4 regions of the Kosakonia cowanii JCM 10956 genome follow, and region 4 is predicted to be linked to each of the others. Evidence: predicted binding sites of a transcription regulator. Region 4 holds the regulator's gene; each other region holds the start of a gene.

The links. Region 4 encodes CRP, which controls carbon source genes, mostly activating them, when cyclic AMP is high. Its sites were predicted from a motif close to ATGTGANNNNNNTCACAT; they were not measured.
Region 1: BWI95_RS08570 (PTS mannitol transporter subunit IICBA) is a predicted target of CRP. The motif match lies at 3,577-3,594, and genes of this name have one in related genera.
Region 2: psiE (phosphate-starvation-inducible protein PsiE) is a predicted target of CRP. The motif match lies at 5,237-5,254, and genes of this name have one in related genera.
Region 3: BWI95_RS15925 (sugar transporter) is a predicted target of CRP. The motif match lies at 1,666-1,683, and genes of this name have one in related genera.

The regions. Positions count from the first base shown of each region.
Region 1 is NZ_CP019445.1:1,840,699-1,848,184, reverse strand. It holds gene selB (selenocysteine-specific translation elongation factor) at 1-1,128, opposite strand, end outside; gene selA (L-seryl-tRNA(Sec) selenium transferase) at 1,125-2,501, opposite strand; gene BWI95_RS08575 (glutathione S-transferase) at 2,594-3,202, opposite strand; gene BWI95_RS08570 (PTS mannitol transporter subunit IICBA) at 3,857-5,770, shown strand; gene mtlD (mannitol-1-phosphate 5-dehydrogenase) at 5,880-7,028, shown strand; gene mtlR (mannitol operon repressor MtlR) at 7,028-7,486, shown strand, end outside.
Region 2 is NZ_CP019445.1:885,032-892,517, forward strand. It holds gene malK (maltose/maltodextrin ABC transporter ATP-binding protein MalK) at 1-570, opposite strand, end outside; gene malE (maltose/maltodextrin ABC transporter substrate-binding protein MalE) at 941-2,131, shown strand; gene malF (maltose ABC transporter permease MalF) at 2,256-3,800, shown strand; gene malG (maltose ABC transporter permease MalG) at 3,815-4,705, shown strand; gene psiE (phosphate-starvation-inducible protein PsiE) at 4,781-5,191, opposite strand; gene BWI95_RS04110 (GNAT family N-acetyltransferase) at 5,329-5,838, shown strand; gene BWI95_RS04115 (acyltransferase) at 5,848-6,309, shown strand; gene BWI95_RS04120 (YjbH domain-containing protein) at 6,345-7,486, opposite strand, start outside.
Region 3 is NZ_CP019445.1:3,368,531-3,376,016, forward strand. It holds gene BWI95_RS15925 (sugar transporter) at 394-1,590, opposite strand; gene BWI95_RS15930 (PhzF family phenazine biosynthesis protein) at 1,761-2,552, shown strand; gene BWI95_RS15935 (L-lactate dehydrogenase) at 2,593-3,537, opposite strand; gene BWI95_RS15940 (GNAT family N-acetyltransferase) at 3,687-4,154, shown strand; gene ptrR (putrescine utilization regulator PtrR) at 4,864-5,715, opposite strand; gene sad (succinate-semialdehyde dehydrogenase) at 5,820-7,208, shown strand; gene BWI95_RS15955 (methyl-accepting chemotaxis protein) at 7,309-7,486, shown strand, end outside.
Region 4 is NZ_CP019445.1:2,082,760-2,090,245, reverse strand. It holds gene BWI95_RS09685 (5-bromo-4-chloroindolyl phosphate hydrolysis family protein) at 1-531, opposite strand, end outside; gene BWI95_RS09680 (toxic anion resistance protein) at 546-1,658, opposite strand; gene BWI95_RS09675 (hydrolase) at 1,832-2,851, shown strand; gene BWI95_RS09670 (YheU family protein) at 2,848-3,066, shown strand; gene BWI95_RS09665 (phosphoribulokinase) at 3,121-3,990, shown strand; gene BWI95_RS09660 (OsmC family protein) at 4,021-4,425, opposite strand; gene crp (cAMP-activated global transcriptional regulator CRP) at 4,735-5,367, shown strand; gene BWI95_RS09650 (YccS/YhfK family putative transporter) at 5,416-7,486, shown strand, end outside; gene argD (bifunctional acetylornithine/succinyldiaminopimelate transaminase) at 7,484-7,486, opposite strand, start outside.

The DNA.
Region 1 (7,486 bases), 240 kb from region 4:
GCCGCGCGACAGGTGCGCGCTGAGCGCCTGCGCATCATCTTCAGCACGCGCAAGGTCAGCGATCCACGCCAGATAGTCCGCTTTGCGTTTGCCGCGCCGTGGCGAGTTCAGCGTCACCACGCGAGCGCCTGCAAGCGTAGTGCGCGCGGAGATATCGCGCAGCACCAGCCGGTCGTTATCTGCCAGCCACAGCGGCGTATCCAGCACCAGCTCGGCTAAGCCATCCTCCAGCAGCGACACGCGACCGGTAACATGGCTGGCGGCGTGATGGATATGCAGCGGCTGCCACTGGGTGAGCGGCGTATGGCTATGGAGGGCAACGATCGCCCGCTCCGTTGGCGCAGGCGGCTGTTGCGACAGCAGCCAGTCGCCGCGGCTGAGCGCCTCTTTTTCCGCATCACCGGCAATGTTCAACGCAATGCGCTGCCCGGCGTGGGCATGCTCAACGGGTTGATTCTGCGCATGCAGACCGCGCACGCGCATCGGCTTATTAACGCCGGTGAGCCACAGCGTATCGCCGATACGGACATCGCCAGAGAGCGCCGTGCCGGTGACCACCAGCCCTGCCCCCTTCACCGTAAAGGCGCGATCCAGCGCCAGCCGGAAACGCTGATGCTCCGGGTGCGCCCGCTCCGGCAGCTGCAACAGGTGCGCGCGCAGCGCATGAATGCCGCGCATCCCGGCGGCAGCGGTGACAAACAGCGTCGCCTGTGGGTAGCCAAACTCCCGTAAGGTCTGCTCCACCTCTTCGCGCACCTCGTTGATGCGCGCTTCGTCAACGCGATCGGCTTTGGTAAGCGCGACGGTGAGCGCCGGGTTGCCGGTCAGTTGCAAAATCGCCAGGTGTTCACGGGTCTGCGCCATCACGCCATCGTCGCAGGCCACCACCAGCAGGGCGTGATCGATACCGCCGACGCCCGCCAGCATATTACTGAGGAATTTTTCATGCCCCGGCACATCTATAAAGCCCGGCACGCGGCCATCCGGCTGTGGCCAGTAGGCGTAGCCCAGATCGATAGTCATGCCGCGCCGCTTCTCTTCCGGCAAGCGGTCGGCGTTGACGCCGGTAATGGCCTCTATCAGGGTGGTTTTGCCGTGGTCAACATGCCCGGCAGTGGCAATAATCATTTCAGCAATATCTCCAGCAAGCGGGATTCATCATCAAGACAGCGGCAATCGAGCCACAGACGGCCCTCATAGATACGACCAATCACCGGCTGCGGCAGCGTGCGCCACTCGCTTGCCAGCGCTTCCAGACGACGGCCGCTGCCGTCATGCGGGGTAAAGGTTAGCGCCGCGCCCGGCAGCCGCTCGACGGGCAGCGATCCGCTGCCAATTTGCGACAGACAGGGCTCGACGCGCAGCGCAAACTCGCTGTAGCGGGCGGTAAGCGCGTCGCACAAGCGCTGGGCCTGGTCGCGGATCTCCGCCTGTGGGCGAGTGAGATAGCGCAGCGTCGGCAGATTTTGCGTCAGTTTTTCCGGGTGCAGATAGAGGCGCAGCGTCGCTTCCAGCGCCGCGAGAGTCATTTTATCCGCCCGCAGCGCGCGTTTCAGCGGGTGGTGCTGAAGCTGCTCAATCAGCGCCTTTTTACCGACGATAATCCCCGCCTGCGGCCCACCGAGCAGCTTATCGCCGGAGAAGCTCACCAGGCTGACACCCGCGGCAATCAGCGCCTGCGGCATCGGCTCTTTCGGTAAACCGTAGAGGCTTAAATCGACCAGCGAGCCGCTGCCGAGATCGACAATCACCGGCAGGTCGGCTTCCTGCGCCAGTTCAACCAGCTCGGCTTCCTCCACCGCTTTGGTAAAGCCTGCAATGTGGTAGTTACTGGTGTGGACTTTCATCAGTGCCGCGGTGTTGGCATTGATCGCCTGGCGGTAATCTTTGGCGTGGGTGCGGTTGGTGGTGCCCACTTCATGCAGAATGCAGCCCGCCTGGCGCATCACATCGGGAATACGAAACGCGCCGCCAATCTCCACCAGCTCGCCGCGCGATACCACCACTTCACCGCCGGCTGACGTTGCCGCCAGCATCAGCAGCACCGCCGCGGCATTGTTGTTAACGATGCAGGCATCTTCCGCGCCGGTTAACTGGCAGAGCAGCGCCGCAATGGCGCGATCGCGATGACCGCGCCCGGCGCCGTCGAGATCGTATTCCAGCGTTACCGCCGAGCCCATCGCCGTCGTCACCGCATCAATGGCGGCCTGCGACTGCACCGCGCGCCCGAGGTTGGTGTGCAGCACCGTGCCGCTAAGGTTAAACACCGACCGCAGCGCGTGGCTGTTCTCATGCTCCAGGCGCTGCGACGCAGCCTGCGCCCAGTTTTCACACCATGCAGGCAAGCGCTGGGCGTCGCGGATCGCTGCGCGCGCCTCATCCTGCAGCTGACGCAGGGTTTGCGTGACGCGGCTATGGCCATACGTGGTTAACAGCGACGCGAACGCCTCATCACGTAACAGGCGATCGGTCGAGGGAATCTGGCTGTAAAGAGTTGTCATGAAAAGGCCCGGCTGTGGAGTTACCCCTCCCGTCAGGGGTGTTGACGTGAGGGGGATTGTACAGCGATTTTCTCAGGCGGGCATAACACGGATCACGCCTTGGGCGGTTCCGTGCGGGCAAAGCTTTCACGCTGGAAGAGATTTTCCACCAGCTTCACCAGCAATGGGCGATCGACGTTCCAGCCCGGCGAGACGCGGCGGAAGTTGAGGTAGCTGATGGCGCAGGCAATGGCGATGGTGGCCAGGTTGAGCGTATCGACACCGAGTTCGCCCTCTTGCAGGCACTTTTCCAGCGCATCCAGACCGCGAGAGACTTTTTCCCGCTGGCGCAGCAGCTCCGCCTGCGACTGCTGCTCTACCGGGCGCGCTAACTCACGCACCGAGACCAGCGCAGCATCCATAATGCCGTCGGCCAGCGCTTCCAGCTGGCGGATTTTCAGCGCCGCTTTAGCATCGTCCGGCAGCATCGGCGGCTCTGCACCCAGCAGGTCAATGTATTGCGCAATGATCGGCGAGTCGTACCACACTTCCCCCTCATCGGTGACCAGCGCCGGCACTTTGCCGAGCGGATTATAGTGACCGACGCCGCTGTCGGCGTTGTAGGGCTGCTCATTGATAAATTCGAAGGTGATGCCTTTTTCCAGCAGTATGACGGAGATTTTGCGTACAAACGGGCTGGTATAGCTGCCGATCAGTTTCATTGCCGTGTCCTTTTGAAATTTGCCGCAGGGTTAAAAAAGAGTGTACGTCACGTGCCGGGGTTGTACAGCGAACCTCCTTACATCGCAGGTCAATAACAAAATAGTCCTTTTCACTCAGGCTGGAACGGCAAGCGGCTAAAACCAGGAATCTCATCCAGAAAAAAAGAGCCTCTCTTAAAGCGTAGAAAGCGCGCGTTGCGTTCATCACGCTGTCAATTTCTTACCGCAGCATAAATAGCGGCTGATGGGTGAAAGGGAGTTACATCTTTGGTCTTTCGAAAAGGCGCACTTTGCGGTCGATCACGTTCGGAATTTTCCGAGGAAAATATCTTGTGATTCACGTCACAAATAACTAACAAACTTCCGACAAATAAATGTGATTTGAATCACATTTATTCCCCAGCGCCGGGCAAATTCTGCGCACTGTTCTTTTTTTACACTCATTTTTTGTGACGCAAGTCACTATGAATGGTGGATAACCCCCAGCACCAGCGTGATCAAGATCACATAAAAGTGTGTCATCTGGACAGGTTAACGATTCGGTGCCAGATTCCGCATCACAGACAATTCAGGTCCGGCTACCTCTGCCGCCACATTAACAATAAACCTCGGGCTTCCGGCCTGTGCGCTAGCAAACATAAGAAGGGGTGTTTTATGTCATCCGATATCAAGATCAAGGTGCAAAGCTTTGGTCGTTTCCTGAGCAATATGGTGATGCCGAATATCGGCGCCTTTATCGCGTGGGGGATTATCACCGCCCTGTTTATTCCGACAGGATGGTTACCTAACGAGACGCTGGCGAAACTCGTCGGCCCGATGATTACCTACCTGCTGCCACTGCTGATCGGTTTTACCGGCGGTCGCCTGGTAGGCGGCGATCGCGGCGGCGTGGTCGGTGCTATCACCACCATGGGCGTGATCGTGGGCGCGGATATGCCGATGTTCCTCGGCGCGATGATTGCAGGCCCGCTGGGCGGCTACTGCATCAAGAAATTTGACGCGGCCGTCGACGGTAAGATCAAGTCCGGTTTCGAAATGCTGGTGAACAACTTCTCCGCGGGCATCATCGGGATGATCCTCGCCATTCTGGCGTTTCTGGCGATTGGCCCGGCGGTGGAAGTGCTCTCTAAAGCGCTCGCTGCGGGCGTGAACTTTATGGTGGTTCACGACATGCTGCCGCTGGCCTCTATCTTCGTTGAGCCGGCGAAAATCCTCTTCCTTAACAACGCCATCAACCACGGTATCTTCTCGCCGCTGGGTATTCAGCAGTCCCATGAGATCGGCAAGTCCATCTTCTTCCTGATCGAAGCAAACCCGGGTCCGGGTATGGGTATCCTGCTGGCCTATATGTTCTTCGGTCGCGGTAGCGCGAAGCAGTCTGCGGGCGGCGCGGCGATTATCCACTTCCTCGGCGGGATCCATGAGATTTACTTCCCGTACGTGCTGATGAACCCGCGTCTGCTGATTGCGGTGATCCTCGGCGGTATGACCGGCGTCTTTACCCTGAGCGTGCTCAACGGCGGCCTGGTCTCTCCGGCTTCTCCGGGCTCTATCCTCGCGGTACTGGCGATGACGCCAAAAGGCGCTTACTTCGCTAACCTCGCGGCGATTTTCGCAGCCATGATTGTCTCCTTCGTTATCGCGGCAATCCTGCTGAAAACCAGCAAAGTGAAAGAGGACGAGGACGATATCGAAGCGGCAACCCGCCGTATGCACGATATGAAAGCCGAATCCAAAGGCGCTGCGGCTGCGCAGGGCACAAAAGATGTCACTAACGATCTGAGCCACGTGCGCAAAATCATCGTCGCATGTGATGCCGGGATGGGCTCCAGCGCCATGGGCGCCGGCGTGCTGCGTAAGAAAGTGCAGGATGCGGGTCTGACCAACATCTCTGTTACCAACAGCGCGATTAACAGTCTGCCGTCCGATGTCGACCTGGTGATTACGCACCGCGACCTGACCGAGCGCGCCATGCGCCAGGCACCGCAAGCGCAGCATATCTCGCTGACCAACTTCCTCGACAGCGGCCTTTACACCGGCCTGACCGAGCGTCTGGTGGCTGCCCAACGCCACACGACTAACGAAGCGAAGGTTAACAGCAGCCTGCAGGATAGCTTTGATACCTCCAACACCCATCTGTTTAAGCTGGGCGCGGAAAATATCTTCCTCGGCTGTAGCGCCACGCAGAAAGAAGAGGCGATTCGCTTTGCCGGTGAGCAGCTGGTCAAAGGCGGCTATGTACAGCCTGAATATATTGACGCGATGCTGGAACGTGAAAAAATGACGCCGACCTATCTGGGCCAGTCTATTGCGGTTCCGCACGGCACGGTGGAAGCGAAAGATCGCGTCCTGAAAACCGGCGTGGTCTTCTGCCAGTATCCGCAGGGCGTGCGCTTCGGTGAAGAAGAGGATGAGATTGCGCATCTGGTGATCGGCATTGCCGCGCGCAATAACGAACACATTCAGGTCATTACCAGCCTGACTAACGCGCTGGATGATGAGACGATTGTCGAACGTCTCTCGCACACCACAAGCGTTGAGGAAGTGCTGGCATTACTGAATCAGTAATCCGCTCCACGTTCTCTCCTCTTCGGAGGAGAGGGCTTGGGTGAGGAGAACCCGCTGACGTTCCTCACCCCAGCCCTCTCGGGTAAAAACATTGATAAAGGGTCATTCTATGAAAGCATTACATTTTGGCGCAGGTAATATCGGACGTGGCTTTATCGGCAAGCTGTTGGCCGACGCGGGGATTGAACTGACGTTCGCCGATGTTAATCAGGTCGTTCTGGACGCCCTCAACGCCCGTCATAGCTATCAGGTTCACGTAGTCGGTGAACAAGAGCAGGTGGATACCGTCTCTGGCGTCAATGCGGTGAGCAGCATCGGTGATGAGGTTGTCGACCTGATTGCGCAGGTGGATTTAGTTACTACCGCCGTTGGCCCGGTGGTGCTGGAGCGTATCGCCCCGGCGGTTGCCAAAGGGCTGGTAAAACGTAAGGCGCAGGGCATTGATACGCCGCTGAACATTATCGCCTGTGAAAATATGGTGCGCGGCACCAGCCAGTTGAAAGGGCACGTTTTCGCCCAGTTGGCGGAGGAGGATAAAGCCTGGGTTGAGGCGCATGTCGGCTTCGTTGACTCTGCCGTTGACCGCATTGTTCCCCCTTCTGCATCTGCCAACAACGATCCGCTGGAAGTGACGGTTGAGACCTTCAGCGAGTGGATTGTCGACAAAACCCAGTTTAAGGGCGCGCTGCCGACCATTCCGGGGATGGAGCTGACCGACAATTTGATGGCCTTTGTTGAGCGTAAACTCTTCACGCTAAATACCGGGCATGCTATAACCGCCTACCTTGGAAAACAGACCGGTCATCAAACCATTCGCGACGCGATCCTTGATGAGAAAATTCGTGCCGTGGTGAAAGGCGCGATGGAAGAGAGCGGCGCGGTGCTGATCAAGCGTTATGGCTTCGATGCTGACAAGCACGCAGCCTATATTCAGAAAATCCTGGGTCGTTTTGAGAACCCCTATCTGAAAGACGATGTGGAGCGCGTAGGGCGTCAACCGCTGCGTAAACTGAGCGCGGGCGACCGTCTGATTAAACCGCTGCTCGGCACGCTGGAGTACAACCTGCCGCACGCAAACCTGGTGCAAGGGATCGCTGCCGCGATGCACTATCGCAGCGAAGAGGATCCGCAGGCGCAGGAGCTGGCTCAGCTTATTGCTGAGAAAGGCCCGCAGGCGGCACTGGCACAGGTTTCCGGTCTCGACGCCGACAGCCCGGTGGTACAGGAAGCCGTCAACGCTTATCAATCCCAGGCATGATGCCGATATTGGCGCGGGAGATCCCGCGCCAGCTAACGAAGTTGTCAGATATGCAGGCAATAATGGAACACACCCAGGCTTTCGAAAACCGTGTACTCGAGCGTCTGAATGCGGGAAAAACCGTGCGCAGTTTTTTGATTGCCGCCGTTGAGTTGCTCAACGAAGCGATCAACATCCTCGTGCTGCAGGTGTTTCGCAAAGATGACTACGCGGTGAAATATGCCGTCGAGCCGCTGCTGGACGGTGACGGCCCGCTGGGCAATTTGTCTGTGCGTTTGAAGCTGATTTACGGCCTCGGGGTTATCTCGCGGGCCGAGTATGAAGATGCCGAGCTGCTGATGGCGCTGCGCGAAGAGCTGAACCACGATGGCACCGAGTACGCCTTCACCGATGATGAGATCCTCGGGCCGTTTGGCGAGCTGCACTGCGTCGCCGCCCTGCCGCCTCAGCCTGTGTTC
Region 2 (7,486 bases), 1.2 Mb from region 4:
GACGTAAATCATCGTGCGGCGCAGGCGCTTGTGCAGACGGGAGATCTCAATACGCATCTGCACGCGCAGCGCGGCATCAAGGTTGGAGAGGGGTTCATCGAGCAGAAAAACGCGCGGCTCGGCCACCAGCGTACGGCCAATTGCCACGCGCTGACGCTGACCACCGGAGAGCGCCTTCGGCTTACGCTCCAGCAGGTGCCCCAGTTGCAGCACTTCGGAGACCTGGGTGACGCGCGATTTGATCAGATCTTTCTTCGCGCCCGCGAGCGTAAGGCCGAATGACATATTGTCTGCCACCGACAGGTGTGGATAGAGCGCATAGGACTGGAACACCATGCCGATACCGCGCTCAGCGGGCGGCACGTCGTTCATGCGGGTATCGCCAATCAGCAGATCCCCGCTGGTAATCGTCTCCAGCCCGGCAATCATGCGCAGCAGCGTTGACTTACCGCAGCCTGACGGGCCGACAAACACGACGAACTCACCTTCGTGAATGTCCAGACTGATATCTCTCGATACCACCACATCGCCCCAGGCTTTCGTGACATTTCGCAGCTGTACGCTCGCCATCCCCATCTCCCTTCGTTACAACCTGATACCAACGGATACATTCAAAGTGGCCTGACTATGGCGTAAGGATTTTTCCGGCGAATCCTCCACCCCCTGCGTTTTTTATGGGGGAGGAGATGGGAGGATGAGACGCGCTGCTCTGCCCCCCCGGCGAGCGGGCGGCGGGTAAATTCGTGACCGGCTTTGCAAAAAACGGCGCATTTTTATGTGCGCTGCGACACATAACGAAAATCCCTGTAACAGAGATCACACAAATCACCCCAGGGGCGTAGGGGTGGGGATGATGAGAAGCGCTTGCCAAAAAAGGAGACTACTCCCGTCAAACCACCTTATGCGTATTTATGAGCACATCATCTAAAGGACGGGATATATGAAAATCAAAACAGGCGCACGCATCCTCGCATTGTCCGCAGTGGCAACGATGATGTTCTCCGCCTCTGCCCTTGCCAAAATCGAAGAAGGTAAGCTGGTTATCTGGATCAATGGCGACAAAGGCTATAACGGCCTGGCCGAAGTGGGTAAAAAATTCGAGAAAGATACCGGCATCAAAGTGACCGTTGAGCATCCGGACAAGCTGGAAGAGAAGTTCCCGCAGGTTGCGGCAACCGGCGACGGCCCGGATATCATCTTCTGGGCGCATGACCGTTTCGGTGGCTACGCACAATCTGGTCTGCTGGCAGAAGTGACGCCGGACAAAGCCTTTCAGGAGAAGCTGGTTCCCTTCACCTGGGACGCGGTGCGCTACAACGGCAAGCTGATCGCCTACCCGGTTTCTGTTGAATCCCTGTCGCTGATTTATAACAAAGACTTAGTGCCGAACCCGCCGAAAACCTGGGAAGAGATCCCGGCGCTGGATAAAGCGCTGAAGGCGAAAGGCAAGAGCGCGCTGATGTTCAACCTGCAAGAGCCCTACTTCACCTGGCCGCTGATTGCCGCCGATGGGGGTTACGCCTTTAAATATGAAAACGGCAAATATGATGTGAAAGATGTCGGCGTGGATAACGCGGGCGCGAAAGCTGGTCTCAGCTTCCTGGTGAAACTGATCAAAGACAAGCACATGAATGCAGACACCGACTACTCCATTGCCGAAGCCGCGTTTAACAAAGGCGAAACGGCGATGACCATCAACGGGCCGTGGGCGTGGACCAATATCGACAAGAGCAAGATCAACTACGGCGTCGCGCAGCTGCCGACCTTCAACGGTAAACCGTCGAAAACCTTCGTTGGCGTGCTGAGCGCAGGCATCAACGCCGCCAGCCCGAACAAAGAGCTGGCGAAAGAGTTCCTTGAAAACTACCTGCTGACCGATGAAGGCCTGGCGGAAGTGAACAAAGACAAACCGCTGGGCGCGGTGGCACTGAAATCCTATCAGGATCAGTTAGCGAAAGATCCGCGCATCGCTGCCACCATGGCGAACGCCAAAACCGGCGAAATCATGCCGAATATCCCGCAAATGTCCGCCTTCTGGTACGCCACCCGTACCGCGGTGATTAACGCCGTGACCGGTCGCCAGACCGTAGATGCGGCACTGAAAGATGCGCAGGGCCGTATCACCAAGTAAGAACGTAACGGCCCTGCTCCACCCGGAGCAGGGCTAACTGGACAGGCTGTATACACGCCAGATTTCACGCTGCCTCGCTCACAACGAAGCGGCGTGAAGAGGGGCGTGTAGAGAGGACACTCCCATGGATGTTGTAAGAAAACGCCACTGGTGGCAAAGCTCGCAGGTTGCATGGGCCGCCATCGCCGTAATCGGGCTGCTGGTGGCTTACCTTGTCGTCATGATGTATGCCCAGGGGGAATACCTTTTTGCCATCACCACGCTCGTGCTGAGTTCGGCGGGCCTCTACATTTTTGCCAATCGTAAAGCGTACGCCTGGCGCTATGTCTATCCGGGTCTCGCGGGGATGGGGCTGTTCGTCCTCTTCCCGCTGATTTGCACCATCGCCATCGCCTTTACCAACTACAGCAGCACTAACCAGCTCACCCAGGAGCGCGCGCAGCAGGTGCTGCTCGACCGCTCATACCAGGCGGGCAAAGCCTATAACTTCGGCCTCTATCCGGACGGGGATAAGTGGCAATTAGCGCTGACGGACGGCGAGAGCGGCAAACACTATCTCTCCGACGCCTTTAAACCCGGCGGCGAACAGCAGCTGAAGGTTAAAGAGGTCGATGCGCTGCCTGCGGGCGAGCGCGCCAATCTGCGTGTGATTACGCAAAACCGCCAGGGGCTGAACCAGCTCACCGCGGTACTGCCGGATGAGAGCAAAGTGGCGATGAGCTCGCTGCGCCAGTTCTCCGGCACCCGCCCGCTCTATCAGGTTGAGCAGGACGGCACGCTGCTCAATAACCAGAGCGGCATCAAGTATCGCCCGAACAACCAGACCGGCTTCTACCAGGCGCTTAACGCTGACGGCAGCTGGGGCAGTGAGAAACTGAGCCCCGGTTATACCGTCACTATCGGCTGGGATAACTTCACCCGCGTCTTTACCGATGAAGGTATTCAGAAACCGTTTATCGAGATTTTTATCTGGACGGTGATCTTCTCCATCCTCACCGTGGTGCTGACGGTAGCGGTCGGCATGGTGCTGGCCTGCGTCGTGCAGTGGGAGTCGTTAAAAGGTAAGGCTGTCTACCGGCTGCTGCTGATCCTGCCTTACGCCGTGCCGTCGTTTATCTCGATCCTCATCTTTAAAGGGCTGTTCAACCAGAGCTTTGGTGAGATCAACATGATGCTGAGCGCGCTGTTCGGCATTAAACCGGCGTGGTTTAGCGATCCGAATACCGCCCGCGCGATGGTGGTGATCGTTAACACCTGGCTCGGCTACCCCTACATGATGATCCTCTGCATGGGCCTGCTGAAAGCGATCCCGGAAGATCTCTATGAAGCCTCGGCAATGGATGGCGCCGGGCCGTTACAGAACTTTTTCCGCATCACCTTCCCGCTGCTGATAAAGCCCCTGACGCCGCTGATGATCGCCAGCTTTGCCTTTAACTTTAACAACTTCGTACTGATCCAGCTGCTGACCAACGGCGGGCCGGATCGCATCGGCACCACCACACCGGCGGGCTATACCGACCTGCTGGTGAGCTACACCTACCGCATCGCCTTTGAAGGCGGCGGCGGCCAGGACTTCGGTCTTGCGGCGGCTATCGCCACGCTGATCTTCCTGCTGGTGGGCGCGCTGGCCATCGTCAATCTGAAAGCCACGCGCATGAAATTCGATTAAGGAGGAGGAAAACTATGGCTATGGTGCAGGCGAAATCGCAAAAGCTGCGGCTCTTTTTCACCCATGCGTTACTGCTGCTGTTTATCGCCGCGATTATGTTCCCGCTGCTGATGGTGATCGCCATTTCACTGCGTGAAGGCAACTTCGCCACCGGCAGCCTGATCCCGGAGCGCATCTCTTGGGAGCACTGGCGGCTGGCGCTGGGCTTTAGCGTTGAGCATGCCGATGGGCGCGTGACGCCGCCGCCCTTCCCGGTGCTGTTATGGCTGTGGAACTCGGTGAAGATCGCCGTGATTACCGCCATCGGCATTGTCGCGCTCTCCACTACCTGCGCCTACGCCTTTGCCCGTATGCGTTTTCGCGGTAAAGCGACGCTGCTGAAAGGAATGCTGATTTTCCAGATGTTCCCGGCGGTGCTGTCGCTGGTGGCGCTCTATGCCCTATTTGATCGTTTAGGCCAGTACATTCCGTTTATCGGGCTGAATACGCACGGTGGGGTGATCTTCGCCTATCTCGGTGGGATCGCACTGCATGTCTGGACGATCAAGGGGTATTTCGAAACGATCGACAGCTCGCTGGAAGAGGCCGCCTCGCTGGATGGCGCGACCCCATGGCAGGCGTTCCGCCTGGTGCTGCTGCCGCTGTCGGTGCCGATTCTGGCGGTGGTGTTTATTCTGTCGTTTATTGCGGCCATTACCGAAGTGCCGGTCGCCTCGCTGCTGCTGCGCGATGTCGATAGCTACACGCTGGCGGTGGGGATGCAGCAGTATCTCAACCCGCAGAACTACTTATGGGGCGATTTCGCCGCCGCGGCGGTGCTCTCCGCCATCCCGATTACCCTGGTGTTCCTGCTGGCGCAGCGCTGGCTGGTCAATGGCCTGACGGCCGGCGGGGTGAAGGGCTAAATTTCATCGTTGTCATACCCTTGTTGTTATTGCCACTGCACCCTCAATTTCGGCGGCCTGAACAGGCCGCCTTTTTTATTCGCGGCGCAGGCGCTGGGAGTTACAGATCCACAGCGTGATCACCAGCAGCAAGATCGCCGCCGAGTAGATCAGCACATCCATCGGCGACTGATGATCGATGATGATCAGCCGCACAATCGCCGTAATGCCGATATAGACAAAGTAGCGCAGCGGGAAGTGAAGCCCGGACTGAAAATACTTCACAATCAAGGCGATAAATTCGAAGTAGAGGAAGTAGACCACCAGCCCTTCGACCAGCTCATATTTGCTGGTTTGTACCGGCGCGAAGAGCGCAATGGCCAGATGCAGCGTCTCTTTGCCCAAAAAAACAATCAGGATAATACCCAGCGCCAGCAGACCCAGGCTGAGTATGCCCTGCAAAATAGTTGAAACAAACGCCACCCGCGGGTGATTAAGCGACGACATAACAGCACCTCATTATTGTTAGAAGATCCTCTGTATATCGCGTAAATGTGATCTTGATCTACTTTTTTTACTTAGATTATGTGACAGCCCGTGATGAGATGTATCGCTGAGCCAGCGAAGCGGGAGAGTAATAAGCGATGATGACGATACGTAAAGCGAGCGTGGAAGATGCCGCGCTGTTGAGCGAGATGGGCTATGCCAGTTACACCCACCATTTCGCGCACTTATGGCAGGAGAAGAGTGAACTGGAGGCGTTTCTGCACCAAGAGTACGCTGTGCCATCCCTGCAACAGAGCCTGCAAAGCGAAGCGGGAAACTGGTTTATCCTCTGCGATGCCGATCCGGTGGGTTTTGCTAAAGTCACGTGGCATTGCGCCAGTGACGATGAAAGCCCGGCCGGCACGCTGCTGCATAAGCTCTATCTCTTGCCTGGCAAAACGGGAAAAGGCTACGGCGAGCATCTCATTAATGAGATAGCGCGTGAGGCACAAGGCCGTGGCGAGACCTTTTTCTGGCTGGAAGTGCTGGATGCCAACCCGCATGCGCAGCGTTTCTATCAGCGCCAGGGGTTCGCGTTTATTAAGAGCGCCCTCTTCACCACACCTTCGCAACAAAGCACGCTGCATATTTTCGGCAAAGCGCTTTAAGGAGCCATCATGCACACCGCCTCTCTTCGCCACGCCGCCGTTCGCAACGTGACCTGCGGTGAAAATGTGGTGATTTATGAGCCCGCCAATCTGTATGACTGCACGCTGGCGGATGAGGTTTTTGTCGGCCCATTTGTAGAAATACAGGGTAATACGCAGATAGGCAAAGCCACGAAGATCCAGTCCCACACCTTTATTTGTGAGTACGTCACCATTGGCGAAGGCTGCTTTATCGGCCATGGCGTAATGTTCGCCAACGATCTGTTCCGCGACGGCAAACCCGATCCAAATCGCGAAAACTGGGGGCGGATTACGATTGGCAATGGGGTATCTATTGGCAGCGGTGCGACGATTCTGGCGGTCTCGATTTGCGATGGCTGCGTAATTGGCGCGGGCAGCGTGGTGACAAAGTCGACTACGGTGAAAGGCGTTTATGCGGGCAACCCGGCGCGACTGCTGCGCCGGTTGTAGAACAGCGCCCTTCTCAGCGTGAGAAGGGCGTTTGCTTACTGGAAGTTAACTGACTTATCGCTGGTCAGGCTGTAGAGATCGAACTTACGGCCCAGTTTCTGGCCGCCGTCACGCGTCAGCGGTGTCCAGCCGATGGCGGCACGGCTGCGGGTCGGGCTGGCGCTGAACAGATCCAGCGGTACAGAGACATACACCCCTTTGGTGAAATCCCCTTCGCCGTACTGCGCGGCGGAAACGTTGGTTTTCGTCGCATACGCCCCGACCACGATACCGCTGTCGAAGTGTTTCGACACTTCCAGCGTCACCCCTTTATCGCCCGCCAGATACTGCCCGGCGCTCGCTTTCACCAGTACATTATCGGCAAACCACGGCGTCCAGTAGGCGGTGAAGTGCCCGGTTTTCACACTGTAATCGGTGAACTTCATCATGTCCTGGGCGCTGCGCCAGTCACGCTGCTTCACGTAGTTCGCGTCAATCCCGAAGGCGAGCGGCCCGTCGACCGGACGCCACAGCACCTCTGCACCCGCGCCGCCGTACATGGTCTCAAGATAACCGCCATAGACCTGGCCATAGAAATTATTGCCGAGGTACTGCAGGTAGTTGGCCTGCAGGTTGTTCACATAGACATCGTTCTGCACATATTCACGCACGCGGGTACGCACGCGCGGCAGCGCGGAGTCCTTCGGCGGGTTGGTGTAGTTAAACTTGTCATAGTTATTGGAGATGTTGCCGAACAGGCTGCCGGTGGTCAGCAGATGGTCGGTGACCCACCAGTCGGCGGTCGCCATTATCCCCAGCTGATACATGTAGAAGCCTTCCGGCCCGCCGAGCGACTGGTTAAGCACCGGATCGAGATGGAAGTCGAACGCCGTGCGGTCGATATACCAGCCCTGCTCGGTTTTATCCGGCACGATTGGCGTGACGCGTTTTTGCACCAGCTCCGTATCCTGTCCCAGCGGTTCGCCCTCAAGGTGGCGTTTCAGGCTGGCGACATCCGTTTCGGTGGTCACGGCTGGCATACGCAGACGGTTTTCCGTCACCCGGATGGTGCGAATACCGTCCGGCAAATCATTCATGATGATACGGTTTGCGCGCTCAACCCCTTCCTGGTTATGACGATATTTCACCTGCTCGCCGGTAACATAGAGCGTATCGCCCTTGACCTGAATTTGCGGAT
Region 3 (7,486 bases), 1.3 Mb from region 4:
GTGAACGGGACAAGGGGGGGACCGCTCCCCCCTTGTCAATCCCCGCGGCCCCGCGAGGAAATCGGTGCTTCGCACTGCGCTCACCTCCCGCGTGCCTGACTGCGGCCGGCTCGACTCGACTTGCTCGCCCGTTCCGGGACTCGCTCCCTGTCTCGGTTCGCCTCTGTCCGCCATCCATGGCGTCCAGACCTTGTCATTCACGCTTCGGTTCGCCGATTTCAGCGGGGGTCAACACCGTCGCTGCGAGACCGCAGGTAAATGCAATGAAGGTGTCGCTGTGGGCGCGGTTTTGTAGGCCGGATAAGGCGCAGCCGCCATCCGGCAATGGGTGAGGGAAGACAATGCCGGATGGCGCTGACGCTTATCCGGCCTACGCCGTTACAGCGGCAACAATTAAACCGGATCGCTCTGCTCCTCGAGCTGCACCGGCCAGCGGCGGAAAATCACCACCGCCCACACCAGCGCGGCAATCGCCGGGACGGCACCGGCATAACCGATGGTGCTCATCGACCAGTGCAGGCTCACCTGATTGCCCACCAGCGCGCCTGCGCCAATACCGATATTAAAAATCCCGGAAAAAAGCGCCATCGCCACATCGGTGGCATCCGGTGCCAGCGCCAGCACTTTCACCTGCATGCCGAGGCCAATAATCATAATCGCCACGCCCCAAAACAGGCTTAGCACGGCGAGATAGCTTTCGCTCCCGGCGGCAGGAAGCAGCATCACCAGCGAAATCACCAGCAGTCCGATGGCACTGCACACCAGCCCGGAGGCGTGCCGGTTGCCGAGTTTACCGAACAGTACGCTGCCAATAATCCCCGCACCGCCAAGCAACAGCAGCAGGATAGTCGCGAAATTGGCGCTAAAGCCCGCTACATTTTGCACAAACGGCTCAATATAGCTGTACGCGGTGTAATGGGCGGTCACCACCACGGCCGTCAGCACATAGATGCTGACCAGCGCCGGGCGACGGAACAGCAGCGGCAGGCTTTTCAGCGAGCCGGAGTGCTCGCTGTTGAGCGTCGGCAGCAGCTTCACCAGGCAAATAAGCGTTACCAGCGCGCCCATGCCAATCACAAAGAAGGTGGTGCGCCAGCCAAAGTACTGCCCGACGATGCGGCCAATCGGCAAGCCGAGCACCATCGCCAGTGCGGTACCGGTGGCGAGCAGGCTTAATGCCTGTGCGCGTTTACCTGCTGGTGCAAGGCGGATCGCCAGTGAGGCGGTAATCGACCAGAAGATGGCATGAGCAAACGCAATGCCGATACGGCTAATCACCAGCACCTCAAAATTCCACGCAAGGAAGGAGAGAACATGGCTGGCGATAAACAGCACAAACAGCGCAATCAGCAATTTTCGCCGCTCAATATGGCTGGTTAGCAGCATAAAGGGCAGCGACATCAGCGCCACCACCCACGCGTAGATGGTCAGCATGATCCCGACCTGCGGGGTCTCCATATCGAAGCTCTGGGCGATATCAGAGAGCAACCCCACCGGCACAAATTCGGTGGTGTTGAAAATAAAAGCGGCAACGGCAAGCGTAACCACCCGTAGCCACGCGACTTTACGTGAAACAGTATTCGTCATCATAAGAGTGCTTTGGGTTGGTTGGAGAGAAGAAGAGGCGAAGATCTTAATGCTTTTGCCGGCTGAAAGACAAACTTTTTGTGATGTAGATCTCATTTTTCATTCGGCAAAAAAATAGCGGTTGCGCCGCCGAAGGTTTGCCGTCAGAACAAAAGAAAAGATGAGGAAAAACAATGCACACAATTGACTTCTATCTGGTCGACGCTTTCAGCGACCACACCTTCGGCGGTAACGCCGCCGCGGTCTGTCCACTTACCGAGTGGCTGCCGGACGAGCTGTTACTGAAAATGGCGCAGCAGCATAACCAGTCGGAAACCGCTTTTTTTGTGCGCAACGACAGCGGCTTCGAGCTGCGCTGGTTCACGACGCAGGATGAGATCAATCTCTGCGGTCACGCAACGCTCGCCGCCGCTCACGTTATCTTCGAATACCTCGATTATCCAGAGACTGAGATCCGCTTCAGCACCCGTTTTGTCGGTGAGTTAACCGTTGCGCGCAACGGCGACTGGCTCACTCTCAATTTTCCGGCATGGGCAACCCAGGCCGTTGAGAACCCGCCGCCACTGCTGCTGGAAACGCTGGGCATTGCGAAGGCACAGGCGGTGTATGAAGGACGCGATTACATGGTCGTGCTGGAGAGCCAGGCGCAGGTTGAAGCCTTGCAGCCCGATATCGCCGCCATGAAACCGCTGGGAAAAATGGTCTGCGTTACGGCACCGGGAGAGGAGTATGACTTTGTCAGCCGCTTCTTCTGCCCGGGCGAGTCGGTAGCCGAAGATCCGGTTACCGGTTCGTCGCACAGCATGCTGATCCCCTACTGGGGCGAGAAGCTCGGCAAAACGGTGATGCAGGCGCGCCAGGTCTCCGCGCGCGGCGGCGATCTGCGCTGCGAGTGGCGGGGCGATCGGGTGTTGATTGGCGGCCAGGCGACGCTCTATTTAATCGGCAAAGTCTACCTGCGCTAGCATAATGACCGGGGGCGTTAGCGCCCCCGCAGCGCGCTTATTACGGCAAGCGCGCAATGTTGGCTTTGATCACCTCAACGGAGTGGTTGAACTTCGCCACTTCGTCCTCGGTTAAGTGCAGTTCGATAATCTGCTCCACGCCGCTGTGGGTCAGCACCGCAGGCACGCCAATCGCCACATCGTGCGCGCCATACTCCCCGTCAAGAATGCAGGAGATCGCCAGCGCGCGGTGGCTGCCGGTAAAGATATTGCGGCAGATCTCGGCGATCGTGCCGGCAATGCCATATTCGGTGCAGCCTTTACGAGCAAAGATCTCGAAGCCATGGCGGCGCACGCGATCCGCCAGCGCATCCGCATCCAGCGGCTGGCCGGTCTTTTGCTGATAGACGTCGGCGATGGGCGAACCATAAATCGATGAGTGCGACCACACCGGAAACTGCGTATCGCCATGTTCGCCCATAATAAACGCATCAATGCTCTGCGCGCCGATATCCAGCGCCTGCGCCAGCAGGCGGCGAAGACGGGTGGTGTCGAGCCAGACGCCGGTGCCGATCACCTGGTTGCGCGGCAGGCCGGAGAGGGACCACACCTGCCAGGTAATGATGTCGCAAGGATTGGTCGCCACCAGAAAAATGCCGTTAAAGCCGTTTGCCATCATGGTGGGCACAATGTTTTTAACGATGCGCGCGGTGTTGGCAAGCTCATCCAGCCGCGTCTGGCCGGGTTTTAGCGCGCCGCCGGAGACGGTGATCACCGCGATATCGACATCTGCGCACGCCTCGATGGAACGGGTGGAGATGGTCATCATCCCCGGCATAAACGCGGCGGCATCCGCCAGATCCTGCGCGTGTCCCTCTACGCGCTGGGCATTCACATCCACCAGGATCAACTCTTCACAAATGTTCTGGTTTAAAAGAGCGTAAGCGGCAGACGCACCGACATTACCGGTGCCGATAATCATCACTTTGCGGGCTTTTGTATTCATGGCGATTCCCTTGTCAGAATATTCTTGTGCGTAAAGTACAGCCTGTTATTGCTGGCGTGCAATATTGTCGCGGATCTATAGGTTATTCATATGAGTTAAGCGGCGCTATTTTCGCTAATTTAACAACGTGATAACTATAAGGAGCCGCTATGTACCGTATTGTTGATGCCACCGCCACGCAGCCGGAGGTGATTGCCCTCATCGCCGCCCTCGACCGCTACCAGACCGCGCTTTACCCGGCAGAGAGCAACCATCTGGTTGATCTGGCTTCCTTTCCCGAAGAGACGCTGATCCTGCGTAAAATCGTGCATCAGCAGGATGCCGTTGGCTGCGGCGCGGTGTTGCTTAATGAGGATGGCAGCGCGGAGATGAAGCGGGTATTTATCGATCCGACGCACCGCGGGCAGAAACTGGGCGAGCAGCTGATTGCCGCGCTGGAGCAGGCGGCGAGCGAGAAGGGGTGCCACACGCTGCGGCTGGAGACGGGCATTGAGCAGCACGCGGCGGTGAAGCTTTATCAGCGCTGCGGATACCAGATTTGCGAGGCGTTTGCGCCCTATGAGCCCGACCCGTTAAGTGTGTTTATGGAGAGGGCGTTGCGCGAAGCAGTTGCGTGATGGCGCTGCGAGCGTAGGCCGGATAAGCGTGTAACGCGCCATCCGGCAATCGGCGCGGCACGTTAACTCGGTGGGGTTCTGTAGGCCGGATAAGGCATAGCCGCCATCCGGCAACAGGAGTTGCATGTTGCACTGGTGGAAGGGTTCCGTTCACCATACATACGGCGGGATTTTTTTATCACCGGTGCGGTGAACGGGACAAGGGAAGCGGCCGCGCTCCCCTTGTCAATCCCCGCGGCCCCGCGAGGAAATCGGTGCTGCGCACTGCGCTCACCTCCCGCGTGCCTGACTGCGGCCGGCTCGACTCGGCTTGCTCGCCCCTACGGGACTCGCTCCATGCCTCGGTTCGCCTCTGTCCGCCATCCATGGCGTCCAGACCTTGTCATTCACGCTTCGGTTCGCCGATTTCAGCGGGGGTCAACAAAGCCGCTGTGATACCGCAGGTAAAGGCAATATCGGTGTGGCTGTAGGCTCGTTTTGGTAAGCCGGATAAGGCGCAGCCGCCATCCGGCAATGGGTGCCGGGGAGACAATGCCTGATGGCGCTACGCTTATCAGGCCTACGCGGTTTCAGCCGCACCTTTCCTGTAGGCCGGATAAGGCGTAGCCGCCATCCGGCAATCAGCCGCGGTTTCAGCCGCACGTTTCGTGTAGGCCGGATAAGCGTGTAACGCGCCATCCGGCATAACAAACCGCACGCCGCTAAAACGCTACGGCAACAGCGCAATAAATGCTTCAAGATGTCGGCTTTTCGCGCCGCGTCGCCACACCAGCCAGGTGGTGAGCCAGCGCCACTCCTCTGCCAACGGCCAGGCATTGACCTGCTGATGGGCGGGCATGCTCTCCAGCATACTGCGTGGGATCAGCGCCAGCCCGGCACCGGCAATCACGCAGGCCAGCATGCCGTGGTAGGACTCCAGCTCGTGAATTTTCCCCGGCGTGGCGCGGTCGGCCTGAAACCAGCTCTCAAAATGGCGGCGATAAGAGCAGTTAGCGCGAAAGGCATAAATACTGGCACCGTTTACCTGCGAAGCGCGGGTAATCGGCTCATGGCCCGCCGTGGCGACAATCATCATCTCTTCACGATAGACCGGAATGCCCTCCAGCCCCGGGTGCATAATCGGCCCGTCAACAAACGCCGCGCTCAGCGTCCCCTCAAGCACGCCATCAATCATCGTGCCGGAAGGGCCGGTTGAAAGATCGAACTGGATGCGCGGGTAGCGCTGGTTATAGGCGGCGAGCGTCGCCGGAATGCGCACCGCGGCGGTGCTCTCCAGCGCGCCCAGCGAGAACAACCCCTGTGGCTCATCGCCCGCCACCACCATCCGCGCCTCATCAACCAGCGCGAGGATCTGCTGGCTGTAGCGCAAAAAGCTGTGTCCGGCAGGCGACAGGCGCAGGCGCTGATTTTCGCGGATAAAGAGATCGACGCCGAGATCCGCTTCCAACTGGCGAATGCGCGTCGTCAGGTTTGACGGCACCCGGTGCACCTTCTGCGCGGCCTGGGTAATGCTGCCGGTCTGCGCCACGGCGTTAAACATCTCAAGCTGGGTTAAATCCATGCTGTTCTCATAACGTGAATGGTGAAGTTAATATTATTCAGTTTTCAGAAATAGCAAACTGCGTCACCCTAATGCAAGTTCTGAAATCATTGAGGGAAAAAATAATGTCTCCGACCGCAACCACCCATGCACTCTCCATCAATCCGGCGACGGGCGAAACCCTGCGCGCCACACCGTGGGCCAGCCGCGAAGAGGTTGATCGCGCGCTGGCGCTGGCCGATAGTGGCTACCGCCAGTGGCGCAACGTCAGCGTCAACGAGCGCGCGCAGAAGCTGCGCGATCTGGCCGTCGTGCTGCGTCACCGCGCAGAAGAGATGGCGCAGATGATGAGTGAAGAGATGGGCAAACCGATCCTGCAGGCACGGGCAGAAGTGGCGAAATCCGCCGCGCTGTGCGACTGGTACGCCGAACATGGCCCGCTGATGCTCGGCAGCGAAGCCACCCAGGTTGAAGCGCAGCGTGCGCGCATCGAATATCGCCCGCTGGGGCCGATTCTGGCGGTGATGCCGTGGAACTTCCCGCTCTGGCAGGTGCTGCGCGGCGCGGTGCCGATCTTGCTGGCAGGCAACAGCTATCTGTTAAAACATGCGCCAAATGTGCTCGGATCCGCGGCGCTGATCGGTGAGTTCTTCAGCGAAGCCGGGTTTGTGCCGGGCGTCTTTGGCTGGGTCAACGCCACAAATGAGGGCGTTAGCCAGGCGATTAACGATGCGCGCATTGCCGCCGTGACCGTCACCGGCAGCGTGCGTGCCGGGGCGGCAATCGGTGCTCAGGCCGGTGCGGCGCTGAAAAAGTGTGTGCTCGAACTGGGCGGTTCCGATCCCTTTATCGTGCTCAACGATGCCGATCTCGATCTGGCGGTGAAAGCCGCCGTTGCCGGGCGTTATCAGAACACTGGGCAGGTGTGCGCCGCGGCGAAACGCTTCATTGTTGAAGAGGGGATTGCCGACGCGTTCACCGAGAAATTTGTCGCTGCGGCGGCGGCATTACAGCAGGGCGCGCCGGAAAAAGAGGAGAACTACCTCGGGCCGATGGCGCGCTTCGATCTGCGCGACGAGCTGCACGCCCAGGTTGACGCGAGCATCAAAGAGGGCGCTACCCTGCGACTCGGCGGCGAGAAGACGCCGGGCAACGGCAACTACTACCCGGCGACGGTGCTGACCAACGTTACGCCGCAGATGACAGCATTCCGCCAGGAGCTGTTTGGCCCGGTTGCGGCGATCAGCACCGCCCGCGATGCAGAGCATGCGCTGGCGCTGGCCAACGACAGCGACTTTGGCCTCTCGGCCACGGTATTCATTGCCGACAGCGCACAGGCCGAATGGTTTGCCGATAATCTCGAGTGCGGCGGCGTGTTTATCAATGGCTTCAGCGCCAGCGATCCGCGCGTGGCTTTCGGCGGCGTGAAGAAGAGCGGCTTCGGGCGCGAACTCTCCCACTTTGGTTTGCATGAGTTCTGCAACGTTCAAACTGTGTGGAAAGATCGTCTGTAAGCGCAACGCGCCCCTGTGGGGCGCGTCATCACTGGCTGTCATGGATGTGTCATGATCCTTTTGTAGACTCACCGCAACTTAGTGGTTACAGAAGAATATCATGAACTTAACACAAATTTTTCGGCGTATTGCACCGCAGCAGTTTGGTTTGTTGGCCGGAATTTTTTGCATCATCGCACTCTTTTCCGCCCTGCAAATCGCCTCCTCCTTTTTCCTTACCGCCTCGCTTCGCAGCGCGCAGCACGATGAGAGCCTGAACCAACAGGCGCATCTGCAAC
Region 4 (7,486 bases):
CATATGCGCAATGTGCAGCTCAAGTTCGTGTGCTTCGCGCGCCTGGCGCTTGAGGTGTATTTTGCGAAACACTATGCCGCCAATCAGGATAAACCAGAACAACAAGCCCAATACCGTTGAAAAGGCACCATTAACGTTGGCGTACGCCGTTGCCGCAAATAGCCACACAAACAGATACCAGACATGAATGCGTCCCAGCGAGTAGCGGCTTCGGTAAGCGTGCACCACCATCGCGGCCGTGCCCGCAGCAAATGGCATCGTCGCTGCATCGTAAAACATCAGCCAGACAAAGCCTGCGAAGGCACCTATTCCCAGCGCAATGCGATCATAAAAGAGTGTGCGAGCCAGCAAGACAAAACTGCACCATGCCAGGATCTGCATTAGCACAGGAACATCAGATGGATCGAGCACCTCTTTCGCTTTCTGGCTGCCATAAATGAATCCCAGGAAGCAGAGGACGATCTGAATAATGACCCGGTTTACGCGGTTGCTGTAGATTTTATCCAGTGCGTCAGTAATTTTATTGCTCATTCTCTTTTCCTGACTCAGGCCTGTGCCTGATTACCGCTGGCGATGGCAGCAAGGCGCATGCGCAGATCGGTTTCCATCGTGCCCAGCTCTTTTTCCACTTCCTGACGGCGCTGGCGTGCATCGGTCGCGATCTTCACGGACTCTTCAATGGTGTTAAGCAGGCGTGACTGCACATCGCGCAGCGTCTCGATATCCACCACTGAGCGCTCGACTTCGCGGGCGGTCTCAATTGTACCGGTCTGCAGCATCTCGGCGTTGCGGCGCAGCAGGTCATTAGTGGTATCAGCAACCTCTTTTTGCAGCTTCGCTGCCTGGCGCTGGGTCTGCAAAGAGAGCGATAAGGCAATCTGGTTTTTCCACACCGGAATGGTGGAGAGAATGCTGCTCTGGATCTTTTCCGCCAGCGACTGGCTGTTGCTCTGCATCAGGCGGATTTGCGGCGCGCTCTGCATAGCAATGGTGCGCGACAGCATCAAATCATGCAGACGACGCTCAAAACGCGAAATACCGTCGAGCAGGTCACGCACGCGCTGGGCAATCATCGGATCGGACGCGGCCTGCGCTTGCAGAGCGGGCAGCTCTTCCTGTTTTATCTGCTCCAGTCGTTGCTTACCGGCGATAACGTGCAGGGTAATTTGCTGGAAAACATCGCGGTTGCGCTCAAACAGGATCTGCAGCGTCGAGATATTACGCAGCAGGTCGACCATCGCGTTATTCAGCTTATCCGTAATATCTTCCACCTGAGCTGAAAGCGTTTTGTACTCCAGCATGGTGCGCTCAATGCGGTTAAAGATCGATCCCACGAAGGGTAGCGAGGCCAGAAAACCCGGCTTTTGCTCAAAGGCGCTAATATCAACCTGCTTAATTTTTTGCAGGAGATCGGTAAGTTGCGCACCGATGACGCCCGCATCTTTTGCCCGCACTTGCTGCATGAGGGAATCAGAGAATTGCGACATCGTTTGCATGGTTTTCGCACCGAAACCGAGCGAATAGGCCGGATCGTAAATATCGATCTCTTTAACAATCGCCTGGATTTGCGTCTGCTGCTCGGGGGTTAAATTATCCGTCTGCGGCAAATCATTTAATGGCTGCGCTGCCGTCAGGCCAGACGAAGTAATGTCCGTCATAATAAGTGTCCTTGAAGGTGAAATTGCAGGCAGGCGCAGTGTCAGCGTGGGTTGTAATACGTCTTTTTGCCGCTGCCTTAGTGGGTCAATACGGTACAACAGCAGCAAAGTATTAAACAGGCCAATTATTAGCAAGTATAATAACCGCCTATTTACCTACCTATTTTGATGAAATGGCAGAAATTACACCTGCACTTCTCGATGCAGATCAACGCGTTGCCTCCACCTTCCAACCGATGCGTGGCGCAAGCAACCCACATCTTCAGACCATGCTGCCGCGTCTTATACGCCGTCGCGTCGCGTTTGAACCCTGGTGGCAGCGCCTTGAACTGCCGGACGGGGATTTTGTCGATCTCGCGTGGAGCGAAGAGCCGAATCAGGCGCGGCATAAACCGCGGCTGGTGGTGTTTCATGGCCTGGAGGGCAGCCTGCACAGCCCCTATGCGCACGGCCTGATCAATGCGGCGAAACAGCGCGGCTGGCTGGGCGTAGTGATGCATTTTCGCGGCTGTAGTGGGATCCCGAATCGCCTGAACCGCATCTATCACTCCGGCGAAACAGAGGACGGCACCTGGTTTCTCACCTGGCTGCGTCAGGAGCTTGGCGAGGCGCCGACCGCGGCGGTGGGATATTCGCTGGGCGGGAATATGCTCGGCTGCCTGCTGGCGAAAGCGGATGACGTTCTGCCCCTCGATGCGGCGGTGATTGTCTCGGCCCCGCTGGTGCTGGAAGCGTGCAGTTATCATATGGATAAGGGCTTCACGCGCGTTTATCAGCGTTATTTGCTCAACCTGCTGAAGGCCAATGCCGCGCGGAAACTGCGCGCCTATCCCGGCTCGCTGCCAACAACCATGGAAGTGCTGCGTAAAATGCGGCGCATTCGCGATTTCGATGATGTGATCACCTCGAAAATCCACGGCTTCGACGATGCACTTGATTACTATCGCCGCTGTAGCGCTATGCCGCTGCTGCCGCAGATTCGTAAACCGACGCTTATCATTCACGCCAAGGATGATCCGTTTATGGATCATCACGTCATCCCCGATCTTGCGCAATTACCCGCTAATATTGAGTATCAACTGACGGAACATGGCGGGCACGTCGGCTTTGTCGGCGGCACGCTGCGTCGCCCGGAGATGTGGCTTGAAACGCGCATTCCGGACTGGTTATCCGCTTATCTGGGAGCATCATGATTATTCCGTGGCAAGAACTCGACGCCGACACGCTCGACAATCTGATTGAGAGCTTTGTCTTGCGCGAAGGCACCGATTATGGTGAACATGAGCGTTCGCTTGAACAAAAGGTCGCCGACGTAAAACGGCAATTGCAGCGCGGCGAGGCCGTTCTGGTATGGTCAGAACTGCACGAAACGGTGAATATTATGCCGCGCGGACAGTTCCACGAATAACCGGACGCCGGGCGGCTTTGATACTGAACAACAGCTTTTCTTCAGGGAGTTGCTATGTCCGCCAAACATCCGGTCATCGCCGTCACTGGCTCCAGCGGCGCGGGAACCACCACCACCAGCCTCGCCTTCCGTAAGATTTTCGCCCAGCTCAACATGCATGCGGCGGAGGTGGAAGGCGACAGCTTCCATCGTTATACCCGTCCGGAAATGGATATGGCGATCCGCAAAGCCCGCGATCTCGGGCGGCATATCAGCTACTTTGGCCCGGAAGCGAACGATTTCGGCCTGCTGGAGCAGACCTTCAGCGAGTATGGCCAGAGCGGCCAGGGCCAGGCGCGCAAATATCTCCACACCTATGATGAAGCCGTGCCGTGGAATCAGGTGCCAGGAACTTTTACCCCCTGGCAACCACTGCCGGAACCAACCGATGTGTTGTTCTACGAAGGGCTGCACGGCGGAGTGGTGACGCCGCAGCATGATGTGGCGCGCCACGTTGATCTGCTGGTGGGCGTGGTGCCTATCGTTAACCTGGAGTGGATCCAGAAGATGATCCGCGACACCAGCGAGCGCGGCCACTCCCGGGAAGCGGTGATGGATTCGGTGGTGCGCTCAATGGAAGATTACATCAACTACATCACGCCGCAGTTTTCCCGCACCCATCTCAACTTCCAGCGCGTTCCCACTGTCGATACCTCAAACCCCTTCGCCGCCAAAGGCATTCCTTCTCTGGATGAGAGCTTTGTGGTCATTCACTTCCGCAATCTGGAGGGGATCGATTATCCGTGGCTGCTGGCAATGTTGCAGGGATCGTTTATCTCACATATGGATACGCTGGTGGTGCCGGGCGGCAAAATGGGGCTGGCGATGGAGCTGATTATGACGCCGCTGGTGCAGCGGCTGATGGAAGGCAAAAAGATTAAATAACCCGGCGGAAAGCGCCGCCGGGCGGGCTAATCAGGCCTCGATCACCTCGAAGGAGTGGGTAATCTTGACCGCTTTTTCCAGCATCAGCGCCACGGAGCAGTACTTCTCAGCCGAGAGATCGACCGCGCGGGAGACGGCAGCGTCTTTCAGTGCTTTGCCAGTAACGATGAAGTGCAGGTTGATATGGGTAAAGTAGCGCGGCGCTTCTTCCCGGCGCTCGGAGGTCAGCTTCACTTCGCAGTCGGTCACGTCATGACGCCCTTTTTGCAGGATCGACACCACGTCGATGGCGCTGCACCCACCGGCGGCCATTAAGACCATCTCCATCGGGCTGGGAGCTTTGTCCCCGGAGTTGCCATCCATCAGGATTTGGTGGCCGGAAGCGGACTCACCAAGGAACGTTAACCCTTCAACCCATTTCACTCGTGCCTGCATGTTCATCACTCCGGTATGGCAAATTTTTTCACAGATTACGCGTACATAACAAAACGCGCAACGGAAGGCGACCTGCGTCATGCTGAAGCGAGACACCAGGAGACAGGCGCCAAAAGCTATGCTAAAACAGTCTACATGCTACAGAGAAACATTGACGTTACGAATGTACGCAAGGGATATCATACATTAGAGACCGCAGATGTCGCTGACGGTCCACTTCCCGGGATTTGGGAAGCTTTGATTGCAACCCCAGAAGCTGAATGATTCACGCCGTTTCTGGAGCCAGCTTATAACAGAGGATAATCGCGCATGGTGCTTGGCAAACCGCAAACAGACCCGACTCTCGAATGGTTCTTGTCTCATTGCCATATTCATAAGTACCCGTCGAAGAGCACGCTGATTCACCAGGGTGAAAAAGCGGAAACGCTGTATTACATCGTTAAAGGCTCAGTGGCAGTGCTCATCAAGGATGAAGAGGGTAAAGAGATGATCCTCTCTTACCTCAACCAGGGCGATTTTATTGGTGAACTGGGCCTGTTTGAAGAAGGTCAGGAGCGTAGCGCCTGGGTTCGCGCCAAGACCGCCTGTGAAGTGGCGGAGATCTCCTACAAAAAATTCCGTCAGCTTATCCAGGTGAATCCGGATATTCTGATGCGCCTCTCCTCGCAGATGGCGCGCCGCCTGCAGGTGACCTCGGAGAAAGTCGGCAACCTGGCGTTCCTCGACGTGACCGGCCGTATTGCTCAGACTCTGCTGAACCTGGCGAAACAGCCGGACGCGATGACCCACCCGGACGGTATGCAAATTAAAATTACCCGTCAGGAGATCGGTCAGATCGTCGGTTGCTCCCGCGAAACGGTTGGCCGCATTCTGAAAATGCTCGAAGATCAAAACCTGATCTCTGCCCACGGTAAAACTATCGTCGTCTACGGTACGCGTTAATCTGCAAAATGGCGCATCGCTTATGCGGTGCGCCGTTTTTGTTTTCCCATGTGGCGCAGGCTGATTTATCACCCCGAAATCAACTACGCACTGCGACAAACGCTGGTGTTATGCCTGCCTGTGGCGGTTGGGCTGCTGCTCGGCCATCTGCAACAGGGTCTACTCTTCTCGCTGGTTCCCGCCTGCTGCAATATCGCGGGCCTCGATACCCCGCATAAACGCTTCTTCAAACGCCTGATTATCGGCGGCTCGCTGTTTGCCGGCTGTAGCCTGGCGGTGCAGCTTCTGCTGGCGGAAAATCTTCCCCTGCCGGTGATCATGACAGTGTTAACCCTGCTGCTCGGCGTAACGGGCGAAATCAGCACGCTGCATGGTCGCCTGCTGCCGGCCTCGCTGATCGCCGCCATCTTTACCCTCAGCCTCGCCGGGAACATGCCGGTGTGGGAGCCGCTGCTGATCTACACCCTCGGTACCTTGTGGTACGGGCTGTTTAACTGGTTCTGGTTCTGGCTGTGGCGCGAACAGCCGCTGCGTGAATCTCTCAGCTTGCTCTACCGACAACTGGCGGACTATTGCGAAGCGAAATATAGCCTGTTAACCCAGCACATCGATCCGGAAACCGCGCTGCCGCCGCTGCTCGACCGCCAGCAGAAAGCGGTGGATCTGATTAGCCAGTGTTACCAGCAGTTGCATATGCTGGCGGCCAATCAGAACAACGATTACAAGCGCCTGCTGCGCGTCTTTCAGGTCGCGCTGGATCTGCAGGAGCATATCTCTGTCAGCCTGCATCAGCCGGAAAAGGTGCAGAAGCTTGTCGAGCGAACCCATGCCGAGCAGGTGATTCGCTGGAATGCGCAAACCGTCGCGGCTCGTCTGCGCGTGCTGGCAGATGACATTCTCTATCACCGCTACCCGACCCGCTTCACCATGGAGAAGCAGGTCGGTGCGCTGGAAAAAATTGCCCGTCAGCATCCTGATAATCCGGTTGGGCAGTTTTGCGCCTGGCACTTTAGCCGCATCGCCCGCGTGCTGCGCACCCAGCGCCCGCTCTATATTCGCGATTTGATGGAGGATAAGCAGGAGCGCCTGCCGCTGATCCCGGCGCTAAAAAGCTATCTGTCACTGAAATCGGCCGCTCTGCGCAATGCGGCGCGCATCAGCGTGATGCTCAGTATCGCCAGCCTGATGGGCAGCGCATTAAATCTGCCGAAACCTTACTGGATCATGATGACGGTGATGGTGGTGACGCAGAACGGTTATGGCGCGACCCGCGTACGCATTGTGAACCGTGCCGCCGGTACGCTGGCGGGGCTGGTGGTGGCGGGTATGACGCTGCACTTTCATGTGCCGCTCGGGTTTACGCTGGCAGCGATGCTGATGATCACCCTAAGTAGCTATTTGATTATCCGCAAAAGCTACGGCTGGGCGACGGTCGGTTTCACGATTACAGCGGTCTATACCTTGCAAATCCTGACGCTCAATGGCGACCAGTTTATTCTCGCCCGGCTTGTCGATACGCTGATTGGCTGCCTGATTGCCTTCGGCGGGATGGTGTGGCTGTGGCCGCAGTGGCAGAGCGGCCTGCTGCGCCAGAATGCGCACGATGCGCTGGAGGCCTATCAGGATGCGATTCGCCTGATCCTCAGCAACAACCCGGAAGCGACGCCGCTAGCCTGGCAGCGTATGCGGGTTAACCAGGCGCATAACGCCCTGTTCAACTCCCTCAACCAGGCGATGCAGGAGCCCGGCTTTAATAGCCGCTATCTGAGCGATATGAAGCTGTGGGTGACGCATAGCCAGTTTATTGTCGAACATATCAACGCCATGACGACGCTGGCGCGGGAGCACACCATGCTGACACCGGATCTGGCGCAGCGCTATCTTGAGTCGTGCGAAATTGCGCTGCAACGTTGTCAGCAGCGGCTGGAGTATGACGGGCCAGGGGAATCAGGCGAGGTAAATGTTATGGAGGCGCCGGAGACGCTGACCCACGGTCCAATGAGCACGCTGGAACAGCATCTGCAGCGCATTATCGGGCATCTGAGCACCATGCACACGATCTCGTCGGTGGCATGGCGTCAGCGCCCGCATCACGGCATCTGGCTACGCCGACGCCTTA